One region of the Streptomyces sp. NPDC031379 genome, then DNA from elsewhere that is predicted to be linked to it. Evidence: riboswitches for the same ligand, from Rfam matches in the RefSeq annotation. Region 1 holds a riboswitch; the other holds the start of a gene.

What was found. Region 1 has a riboswitch for ZMP and ZTP ahead of ACZ5CW_RS34110 (bifunctional 5,10-methylenetetrahydrofolate dehydrogenase/5,10-methenyltetrahydrofolate cyclohydrolase). Riboswitches for the same ligand answer to the same signal wherever they lie in the genome.
Region 2: it holds a riboswitch for ZMP and ZTP, as region 1 does, so the genes downstream of both, ACZ5CW_RS35345 (glycine hydroxymethyltransferase) here and ACZ5CW_RS34110 (bifunctional 5,10-methylenetetrahydrofolate dehydrogenase/5,10-methenyltetrahydrofolate cyclohydrolase) in region 1, are expected to answer to the same signal.

What each region holds. Positions count from the first base shown of each region.
Region 1 covers NZ_JBVIIT010000029.1:938-6,547, forward strand. The annotation lists gene ACZ5CW_RS34105 (CU044_5270 family protein) at 1-952, shown strand, start outside; gene ACZ5CW_RS34110 (bifunctional 5,10-methylenetetrahydrofolate dehydrogenase/5,10-methenyltetrahydrofolate cyclohydrolase) at 953-1,801, opposite strand; ZMP/ZTP riboswitch at 1,828-1,908, opposite strand; gene ACZ5CW_RS34115 (nuclear transport factor 2 family protein) at 2,212-2,577, opposite strand; gene ACZ5CW_RS34120 (hypothetical protein) at 2,749-3,042, shown strand; gene ACZ5CW_RS34125 (S-(hydroxymethyl)mycothiol dehydrogenase) at 3,609-4,697, shown strand; gene ACZ5CW_RS34130 (MBL fold metallo-hydrolase) at 4,697-5,326, shown strand; gene ACZ5CW_RS34135 (SDR family oxidoreductase) at 5,438-5,610, shown strand, end outside.
Region 2 covers NZ_JBVIIT010000031.1:88,931-94,540, reverse strand. The annotation lists gene ACZ5CW_RS35355 (glutathionylspermidine synthase family protein) at 1-683, shown strand, start outside; gene rocD (ornithine--oxo-acid transaminase) at 680-1,885, opposite strand; ZMP/ZTP riboswitch at 1,978-2,068, shown strand; gene ACZ5CW_RS35345 (glycine hydroxymethyltransferase) at 2,101-3,552, shown strand; gene ACZ5CW_RS35340 (hypothetical protein) at 3,588-3,872, opposite strand; gene trpS (tryptophan--tRNA ligase) at 4,123-5,136, shown strand; gene ACZ5CW_RS35330 (2'-5' RNA ligase family protein) at 5,273-5,610, shown strand, end outside.

The DNA of each region.
Region 1 (5,610 bases):
ACCGCTCGACCACCAGGCCGAGCGGCAGCTCGCACGACTGCTGCACCAGCAGCCCGCACGGCGACGTCTCCGGCTGCTCCCGCCGCCTCCCGGCCGCACCCCGCGCGCCCGGCTGGTCTGGGGCCTCGCCGCCACCGCCGTCGCCCTCGTGATCGCCATCAACGCCGTCCTCGGCGGCCCGAGCACGTCGCGGGCCGTCGCCGCGCCGCGCCCGCTGAGCGTCCGCGCCCACTCCGCGCCCGTACCCCTGAAGGACATGATCGCCCTCGCCGACGCGGCCGCGTCGGGCGGCACACCGGGCCTGCGCAAGGGAACGCACGTGCAGTCGTGGAGCCTCGGCATGAGCGACGGCAAGCGTCCCGTCACCCTCCCCGAGGAGCGGGTGGTGCGCTGGCGGGCGGATGCCACCCACACCGAACTGGTCGTGGCGACCGACCCGCGCAGACCCGGCAGCCCGGTCCTCACCGACGAGGGCGACGACCCGCACGAGGTGGCGGACGGCCATGTGATCAGCCGGACCACCTACCCGCCGATGTGGAGCGACGCCCCGCCCGAGGGGACGCCGCCGCACACCGCGGCGGCCCTCGGCGCCTACCTCACCGAAGTCGCCCGTCCCGAGACCGACCGCAGCACGGCCCCGCTGAGCACCGCCGAACTCCTCGACGCCGTCGGGGAACTGCTCGACCACTGGACCCTGGGCGCCCGCGAGTCGGCCGCCCTCGTCCGGCTGTTCGCGAAGGCCGAGGGGCTGCGGCCGGTCGGCGAGGTGACCGACCGCCTGGGCCGCCCCGGCCACGCGTACGTGTACGACGCCGGAGGCATCCGGCACATGCTGATCCTGGAACCGCGCACCGGCGCGGTCCTCGGCATGGAGGACACCTTCACCAAGGCCGACCCCGCCTACGGAGTGAAGGCCGGAGACGTCATGGGTTACTGCGCCTGGATGCGCTGATCACACCCCGAGCTGCCGGGCGGCGGCATCCACCGTCTGCTCCAGCAGCGTGGCGATGGTCATCGGACCGACGCCGCCCGGCACCGGCGTGATCAGCGAGGCCCGCTCCACGGCCGAGTCGAAGTCGACGTCGCCGACGTTGCCCGGGTTGTAGCCGGCGTCGATCACAACCGCGCCGGGCTTGATGTCCTGTCCGCGGATCAGCCGCGGCCGGCCGACAGCGGCGACGACGATGTCCGCCTCGCGGACCGCGGCCGACAGGTCCCGGGTGCGCGAGTGACAGTACGTCACGGTCGCGTCCCGGGCCAGCAGCAGCATGCCCACCGGCTTGCCGAGGATCGCGCTGCGGCCCACCACCACCGCCCGCTTCCCGGCCGGGTCGACGCCGTACTCGTCGAGCAGCCGCAGGATGCCGCCGGGCGTGCACGAGACGAACCCCGGCAGGCCGAAGCTCATCGTGGCGAACGAGGCGAAGGTGACACCGTCGACGTCCTTCTCCGGCGCGATCGCCTCGAACGCGGCCCGCTCGTCGACGTGGTCGCCCACCGGGTGCTGGAGCAGAATCCCGTGCACCCCCGGATCGGCCGACAACTCCCGCAGCGCGCCCACCAGTTCGGCGGTCGTCGTGGCCGCGGGCAGGGCCACGTGACGTGACTCGATGCCGGCCTTGCGGCAGCGGTTCTGCTTCATGCGGACGTACGTCACGGACGCCGGGTCCTCGCCGACCAGCACGGTCGCCAGACAGGGCGCGCCACCCGTGCGTGCGGTGAGGTCGGCGGCCTTCTTCGCGGTGTCCTCGACGATACGGCGGGCGAGGGCGGTGCCGTCCATGAGACGGGCCTGGGTCATGCTGCACACTCCTGAGCTGGATCGACTGTCCTCGCCCAGGCGCGCGGCATCCACCACGGGCCGCTCCCCGGTGGTTCTCCACCTCAGCGCCAGTCACGACCCGCGTACAGCGTAACCGAGCGTGTCCATGAGGCGATCGCCCGGTTGGGCGCGGGCGGCGCTCACCGCGGCCGGACCTGCCGTGTGCGCGCCGCGTGCGGCAGCGCGGGGCGCGGGCGGGTTGCTCTCAGCACCGCCCGCAGCAGCACCGTGGGCACCGGCAGCGCCGCCCCGGCAGTCGCCGCCCGCCGCCGAGGGCGGGCCCGGCGGGCCCGACCCAGGGTTCCCCGGGCCGAGAAGGTCCAGGTCAGCCGGGTGCTGACCTGGACCCTCGCGACTCTCCTCGAGCCGCCTGTCATGCCCGGGTGCTCCTACTCGTCCCAGGCCTGGATGATCAGCTGGTCGGCGATCTTGCCGTCCTTCAGAGTGATCATCGACTCGGCGAGAACCCGCGTGCCGTCCCCGTACTCGCAGGACTCGCTGAAGGCGGCGCGATCGCCCTGCACGACGCACTGCTCCAGTTTGTGCGTCATGTCGCGGCTGTAGATGTCGTCCAGCAACTCGGCGATCTGGCCCCGGCCGTGCAGGACGGTGGGGTGACTGGGCTGGTTGTTGTGGTCGACGATGCGGATCTTCGCGTCGTCGGCGTAGAGCGACAGAAGGTTGTTTCCGGTGTTTCCTTCTATGCCCCGGCGCAGTGTCTCGGCGTCGAAGGCGGAGCCTGCCGCGGTGCCCATGGTGACCTCCTTCAGGCGCCCGCGGCCCGACGAGGAACGGGCCGCTCGGCCCCACCTTCGAGACTCCTCCGGCCCAGCGGCCTCGGCAAGCGCAGGCGGCGCGCTCCGCCTCACGGGTGAGCGGGGTCCGCCGCCCGTGTCCGGCCGGGGTCCGCCACCGTTGCTGAAGACATGATCTCAACACGACGCATCGCCGCCGCGGTCGGTCTGGCCGCCGGGATCGCGGGCCTCGCCGTACCGTCGGCGAACGCGGCCGAAGCCGGCGCACCGCTCGTCGGGAAGCTCGGCGCGATGAGCACGCTGGACTCGCTCACCACCAGTGGCGTCCCCGCGCCGGAGAAGGACCGGCTCCCGCGGGTGTCCCAGCAGCTGGGGGAGCTGAAGCACCTCAACGAGCTGAATCAGCTGGAGCAGCTCGTCGCCCCCGTTGCGCCCCTGCTCGGTCTGCTGCCCGCCGTCCACTGATCCCGCACCCGGTGACCGGGGCCGTCCCGGCCGGGACGGCCCGCATCGCCGCCGGCCCGTGACGCCCTGTCCGTCACGGGCCGGCCCGCTCCCGCGGCGCCTGCCGGGAGGCCGCCCGGAGTTCACCACCGGTCCGGCCCCGGCGAGACAACGGCAGAGGACATCATCCGGTCACCTTCCCCCTGGTTCCGCTCGCCGCGACAGCACCGGTGCGCACGGCCCAGGGCTCGCGTCGGAAGGCCCCTGGTCCCACCGGACCGACGGTCGACACCGGGGCCCGAGGCCGGGCATGCCGCCACCGGCGCTGAATCAGGCCTCCGCAGGGCCGACATGGGCCCCAAGGCCCCGGGTGCCCGGACCCCACTTCCCGGACCGTCTCCGAGTCCTTCCGCGTCCTCTGCGGCGGGGTCCAGCCGTGCGACGGCCGCCGCCGGCCCACCGGACGGCAGGGCGAACCCGCCGCCGACGGCCGGAAAGATCCACGATCACCCCAGTGGGCCGTGCCGCTACCGATCGGTCGCGCGTAGGGTCGGCAGCAGAAGGCAATCGATGGAAGGGGCCAGGCCATGGCGCAGGAAGTACGCGGCGTGATCGCACCGGGCAAGGACGAGCCCGTACGGATCGAGACGATCGTGGTGCCGGACCCCGGCCCCGGCGAAGCCGTCGTACAGATCCAGGCCTGCGGTGTCTGCCACACCGACCTGCACTACAAGCAGGGCGGCATCTCCGACGACTTCCCCTTCCTCCTCGGCCACGAGGCAGCCGGTGTGGTGGAGTCGGTCGGCGAGGGCGTCACCGACGTGGCACCCGGTGACTTCGTCGTCCTCAACTGGCGTGCCGTGTGCGGCAACTGCCGGGCCTGTCTGCGCGGCCGGCCCTGGTACTGCTTCAACACGCACAACGCCGAGCAGAAGATGACCCTCGCCGCCACCGGGCAGGAACTCTCCCCGGCGCTCGGCATCGGCGCGTTCGCCGAGAAGACGCTGGTCGCCGCCGGACAGTGCACCAAGGTCGACCCGGCCGTCTCCCCGGCGGTCGCCGGACTGCTGGGCTGCGGGGTGATGGCCGGCATCGGAGCCGCGATCAACACCGGAGGCGTCGGCCGCGGCGACTCGGTCGCCGTCATCGGCTGCGGCGGCGTCGGCGACGCGGCCATCGCCGGAGCGAACCTGGCCGGCGCGGCGAAGATCATCGCCGTCGACATCGACGACCGCAAGCTGGACAAGGCCCGCACCCTCGGCGCCACCCACACCGTCAACTCCCGGCAGACCGACCCGATCGAGGCGATCCGAGAGCTGACCGGCGGCTTCGGCGCCGATGTCGTCATCGAGGCCGTCGGCCGCCCCGAGACCTACCGGCAGGCCTTCTACGCCCGCGACCTCGCCGGCACCGTCGTCCTCGTCGGCGTCCCCACCCCCGAGATGAAGCTAGAACTGCCGCTGCTGGACGTCTTCGGCCGCGGTGGCGCCCTGAAGTCCTCCTGGTACGGCGACTGCCTGCCCTCCCGCGACTTCCCCATGCTGATCGACCTGCATCTGCAAGGCCGGCTGCCGCTCGACGCGTTCGTCACCGAGACCATCCAACTCGACGAGGTGGAGAAGGCGTTCGAGCGGATGCACCACGGCGACGTGCTGCGCTCGGTGGTGGTGCTGTGATGACCACGCGCATCGAACGACTCGTCACCTCGGGACAGTTCACGCTCGACGGCGGTACCTGGGACGTCGACAACAACGTGTGGATCGTCGGCGACGAACGCGAGGTGATCGTCATCGACGCCGCGCACGACGCCGAGGCCATCGCCGAGGCCGTGGCCGACCGCAGGGTGACCGCCATCGTGTGCACCCACGCGCACAACGACCACATCAGCGCCGCCCCCGCCCTCGCCGACCTCACCGGTGCCGTCATCTGGCTGCACCCCGACGACCTGCCGCTGTGGAAGCAGACCCACCCGGACCGCGACCCCGACCGGCACCTCGCCGACGGCCAGGTCATCGAGACCGCCGGCGCCGACCTGACCGTCATGCACACCCCCGGACACGCCCCCGGCGCCGTCTGCCTGTACGACCCCGGCCTCGGCGCAGTCTTCACCGGCGACACCCTCTTCCAGGGCGGCCCGGGTGCGACCGGACGCTCCTTCTCCCACTTCCCGACGATCATCGACTCCATCCGCGACCGCCTCCTCACCCTCCCGCCGGAGACCAAGGTCCTCACCGGCCACGGCGACCCCACCACCATCGGCGCCGAGGCACCCCACCTGGAGGAGTGGATCGAGCGGGGGCACTGACGGACCGGCCGGACGAGGACGCCGGGATCCGCCGGAAAAGACGACAAAAGATGTCCGGCTTTCCCGTGACAGTGGACGGCGACAGCAGTCGTACCGCACAGGAGGCCGGACATGTCAGGACCGTTGCAGGGCAAGGTCGCGTTGGTCGCGGGGGCGACCCGGGGCGCCGGACGGGGCATCGCCGTCGAGCTCGGCGCGGCCGGCGCCACCGTCTACGTCACCGGCCGCAGCACCCGCGCCCACCGCTCGGAGTACGACCGCCCCGAGACGATCGAGGACACCGC
Region 2 (5,610 bases), on a different contig from region 1:
CCCTGCTGCCTCCCGGCAGCCCGCTGCACTTCGCGCACTCCTCGGCCGACGAACTCGGCGAGGACCTGATGACGGTCGCCTACCTGAAGGAGACCGCCGAACAGGCCGGCCTCACCACCGACTGGCTCTCCATGGAGGAGATCGGCTGGGACACCCTCTCCGGCCGCTTCGTCGACAACCAGCTCCGCTTCATCCGCGGCATCTTCAAGCTCTACCCCTGGGAGTGGCTCACCACCGACGCCTTCGGCGCGCACGTCCTGGACACCCTCGACAACGGCGGCGGCACCGGCAGCACCCTGTGGATCGAACCCGCCTGGAAGATGCTGCTCAGCAACAAGGCACTGCTGGCGGTCCTCTGGGAGCTGTACCCCGGCCACCCCCACCTGCTGCCCGCCTACCTCGACGGCCCCCGCGAACTGGCGCAGTCCCCGGGCTACGTCGCCAAGCCCCTGCTCGGCCGCGAGGGCGAGGGCGTCACCGTCCACACCCCCGGCGAGCCGCCGGTGATCCGCGACGAGCCCTGCTGCTACCAGCAGCTCGCCCCGCTGCCCGCCTTCGACGGCAACCACGTCGTCCTCGGCGCCTGGGTCGTCCGCGACGAGTCCGCCGGGCTCGGCATCCGCGAGTCCTCGGGCCTGATCACCGACGAGTACGCCCGCTTCCTGCCGCACGTCATCCGCTAACCGCCCAGTACGGCCGAGAGCCGGCCGAGCCCCCAGTCGAGGTCCTCCTCGCCGATCACCAGCGGCGGCGCGAGCCGGATCGTGGCGCCGTGGGTCTCCTTCACCAGGACACCCTGGTCCATCAGCCGCTCCGCCACGTGCCGCCCGGTGCCGTGCGCCGGAGCGATGTCCACGCCCGCCCACAGCCCCCGCCCCCGTACCGCCGTCACCGCACCCGTGCCGAGCAGCGTCCTCAGCTCCCGGTGCATCCGCTCGCCCAGCTCGGCCGCCCGCGCCTGGTACTCACCCGTCCGCACCATCGCGATCACCTCCAGCGCCACCGCACAGGCGAGCGGGTTCCCGCCGAACGTCGACCCGTGCTCACCCGGCCCGAACACACCGAGCACCCGAGCGCTCGACACCACCGCCGACACCGGCACGATCCCGCCGCCCAGCGCCTTGCCCAGCACATACACGTCCGGCACCACCCCCTCGTGCTCGCACGCGAAGGTCCGCCCGGTCCGGCAGAGACCCGACTGGATCTCGTCGGCGACGAACAACACGTTCCGTTCGCGGGTCAGTTCCCGCACCCCCGCCAGATAGCCGGCCGGCGGCACGATCACCCCGGACTCGCCCTGGATCGGCTCCAGCAGCACCGCCACCGTGTTCTCCGTCAGCGCCGAGCGCATCGCCGTCAGGTCCCCGTACGGCACGATCTCGAACCCCGGCGTGTACGGCCCGAAGTCCGCCCGGGCCTCCGGATCGGTCGAGAAGCTGATCACGGTCGTCGTCCGCCCGTGGAAGTTGCCGCCCGCGACCACGATCTTCGCCATCTCCGAGGGCACCCCCTTCACCCGGTACCCCCACTTCCGGGCCGTCTTCACCGCGCTCTCCACCGCCTCCACCCCGGTGTTCGCCGGCAGCACCATCTCCATCCCGCACAGCTCCGCAAGCTGCGTGCAGAACGCCGCGAACCGGTCGTGGTGGAAGGCCCGGGACGTCAGCGTCACCCGCTCGAGCTGCGCTTTCGCCGCCTCGACCAGCCGCGGGTTGCCGTGCCCGAAGTTCAGCGCCGAATACCCGGCCAGCAGATCCAGATACCGGCGTCCCGTCACATCCGTCATCCACGCCCCCTCCGCCGTGGCCACCACGACCGGCAGCGGATCGTAGGTGGGCGCACAGTGCGCGTCGGCGGCGGCGATCAGGTCCTCAGCAGTGGTCACGGCCTCTCCCGGGTACGAAGGTCACCTCCTTCTTACGCTCGCTCGCATGGTGGACGCGGGACCTTCCCCCACCGGCGCGCCCGGTAGGCTGACGAGCGGGCCGTGACTGGCGCGCTGGGATGGGACGGACCATCGGGGAGCGGCCCGAGCGGTAAAACAGTGCCGTGCGCCTGGGCCGAACGTGAACGCTGCCCGTACACCGTCCGGAGGTCCCCATGCCAGAGCAGCAGCCCCTCTCCACCGAGTCCACCGCCTTCCGTGCCGCCCTCGACGTCATCCGCGCCGTCGAGCCGCGTGTCGCCGACGCCATCGGCCAGGAGGTCACCGACCAGCGCGAGATGCTCAAGCTGATCGCCTCCGAGAACTACGCCTCTCCGGCCACCCTCCTGGCGATGGGCAACTGGTTCAGCGACAAGTACGCCGAGGGCACCGTCGGCCGCCGCTTCTACGCCGGCTGCCGCAACGTCGACACCGTGGAGTCCCTGGCCGCCGAACACGCCCGCGAACTCTTCGGCGCCCGCCACGCCTACGTCCAGCCGCACTCCGGCATCGACGCCAACCTGGTCGCCTTCTGGGCCGTCCTCGCCGACCGTGTCGAGGCCCCCTTCCTGGAGAAGTCCGGCGTCCGCCAGGTCAACGACCTGTCCGAGGCCGACTGGGCCGAACTGCGCCAGGCCTTCGGCAACCAGCGGATGCTCGGCATGTCCCTGGACGCCGGCGGCCACCTCACCCACGGCTTCCGCCCGAACATCTCCGGCAAGATGTTCGACCAGCGCTCCTACGGCACGGACCCGGCCACCGGTCTCATCGACTACGAGGCCCTGCGCGCCCAGGCCCGCGAGTTCAAGCCGCTGATCATCGTCGCCGGCTACTCGGCCTACCCCCGTCTCGTGAACTTCCGGATCATGCGCGAGATCGCCGACGAGGTCGGGGCGACCCTGATGGTCGACATGGCCCACTTCGCGGGTCTCGTCGCCGGCAAGGTCCTCACCGGCGACTTCGACCCGGTCCCGCACGCCCAGATCGTCACCACCACCACCCACAAGTCGCTGCGCGGCCCGCGCGGCGGCATGGTCCTGTGCGACGACTCCCTCAAGGACCAGGTCGACCGCGGCTGCCCGATGGTCCTCGGCGGCCCGCTCCCGCACGTCATGGCAGCCAAGGCCGTCGCCCTCGCCGAGGCCAGGCAGCCCGCCTTCCAGGACTACGCCCAGCGCATCGTCGACAACTCCCGCGCCCTCGCCGAAGGCCTGACGCGCCGGGGCGCCACCCTGGTCACGGGCGGCACGGACAACCACCTCAACCTGATCGACGTCACCACCTCCTACGGTCTCACCGGTCGCCAGGCCGAGGCCGCCCTGCTGGAGTCCGGCATCGTGACGAACCGCAACGCCATTCCCGCCGACCCCAACGGCGCCTGGTACACGTCCGGCATCCGCATCGGCACCCCCGCCCTGACCACCCGTGGCCTCGGCACCGCCGAGATGGACGAGGTCGCCGGCCTCATCGACCGCGTCCTCACCACCACCGAGCCGGGCACCACCAGCAAGGGCGCCCCCTCCAAGGCCCAGCACGTCCTCGACCCCAAGATCGCGGACGAGATCTCCCGCCGGGCGACCGACCTCGTGGCCGGCTTCCCGCTCTACCCGGAGATCGACCTCGGCTGACGCATCCCGGGGCTCACCGGCCGCTCACCGGTCGATCAGCTCCTGACGAGGCTCCCGTCGCGGCGGCCCGGCACTGCGCCGAGCCGCCGCGCGGCGTATCGCGCCGGGAAGATGCCCGTATAGCCGGAGCCGGCCGAGGGAACGCGGCCCATCACCCCCGACTTCGTGAGCAGGGAACGCAGTTCACCGGGATGCTCGGCGCGGTGCCAGTGGCCGTTCGGGGAATCCGGCAGCTGGGCGGCCGTGTGGATCCAGACGTCGCGCGGCCGCGTGTCCACGGGGAAGACCCGGTCCACCCGCCATGGCGCTATGTCGTGCACCAGCCACGTGACGTTGATCCGCCGGGCGTCGGCCAGGTCCGCCTCCGGCGGAGCGCTCCGCGAGCCCGTGTTCTCCGGGCCGAGCAGCCGCCGCAGCCGGTCGTAGTCCTTGTCGGAGAAATACAGACCTGCTGCACCACGTCACCCTCCCGCGGCCTCACACCGTTGTTACACCGCGCGAGTCGATTCGGTTCCCACCTGTTTCCGACCAGTTCCGGAGCGACCCTCGACACCTGAGAGAATGGTGAACATGGCCTCTGACCGACCCCGCGTGCTCTCCGGTATCCAGCCCACCGCCGGCTCGTTCCACCTCGGCAACTACCTCGGTGCCGTCCGCCAGTGGGTGGCGCTGCAGGAGTCCCACGACGCGTTCTACATGGTCGTCGACCTGCACGCGATCACGATCCCGCAGGACCCGGCGGAGCTGCGCGCCAACACCCGGCTCGCCGCCGCCCAGCTGCTGGCCGCCGGTCTCGACCCGGACCGCTGCACCCTCTTCGTGCAGAGCCATGTCCCGGAGCACGCCCAGCTCGCCTGGGTCATGAACTGCCTCACCGGCTTCGGCGAGGCCTCCCGCATGACCCAGTTCAAGGACAAGTCCGCCAAGCAGGGCGCCGACCGGGCCTCCGTCGGCCTGTTCACGTACCCGATCCTTCAGGTCGCCGACATCCTGCTGTACCAGGCCAACGAGGTGCCGGTCGGCGAGGACCAGCGCCAGCACATCGAGCTGACCCGCGACCTCGCCGAGCGGTTCAACGGCCGCTTCGGCCAGACCTTCACCGTCCCGAAGCCGTACATCCTCAAGGAGACGGCGAAGATCTACGACCTGCAGGACCCGTCGATCAAGATGAGCAAGTCGGCGTCCACGCCGAAGGGCCTCATCAACCTCCTCGACGAGCCGAAGACGACGGCGAAGAAGGTCAAGAGCGCGGTCACGGACACGGACACCGTGATCCGCTTCGACGCCGAGCAGAAGCCGGGCGTGAGCAACCTGCTCACCATCTACTCGACGCTCACCGGGGAGGGCATCGCCGACCTGGAGGCGAAGTACGAGGGCAAGGGCTACGGCGCGCTCAAGACCGACCTCGCCGAGGCCATGGTCGAGTTCGTGACGCCGTTCCGCGAGCGCACCCAGCAGTACCTGGACGACGCCGAGACCCTCGACTCGATCCTGGCCAAGGGCGCGGAGAAGGCCCGCGCGGTCGCCGCGGAGACGCTCTCGCAGGCGTACGAGCGAGTGGGCTTCCTGCCCGCGAAGCACTGAGGCGTACGACCGCACACATGTCCGCGGGCAGAGCGCTGCACATCACTTCCGCTGCGCCTGCCCACAGGACAGTCATGGCCGTACAGTCGATAGCCGGACGACTGAGAACACAACAGACGCGACGACAGGAGACGACGTGGGGACCGTAACGATCGGCGTGTCGATCGCGGTCCCGGAGCCTCACGGCAGCCTGCTCCAGGAGCGGCGCGCGGGCTTCGGCGACGCCGCGGCTCACGGCATCCCCACGCACGTCACGCTGCTCCCGCCGACCGAGGTCGACGAGGCCGGGCTGGCGGCCGTCGAGGCGCACCTCACCCAGGTCGCGGGCGCCGGCCGGCCGTTCCCGATGCGGCTGTCGGGCACCGGTACCTTCCGGCCGCTGTCACCGGTGGTCTACGTCCGGGTCGTCCAGGGTGCCGAGGACTGCGCCTGGCTGCAGCAGCGGGTGCGCGACGCCTCCGGGCCGTTGGCACG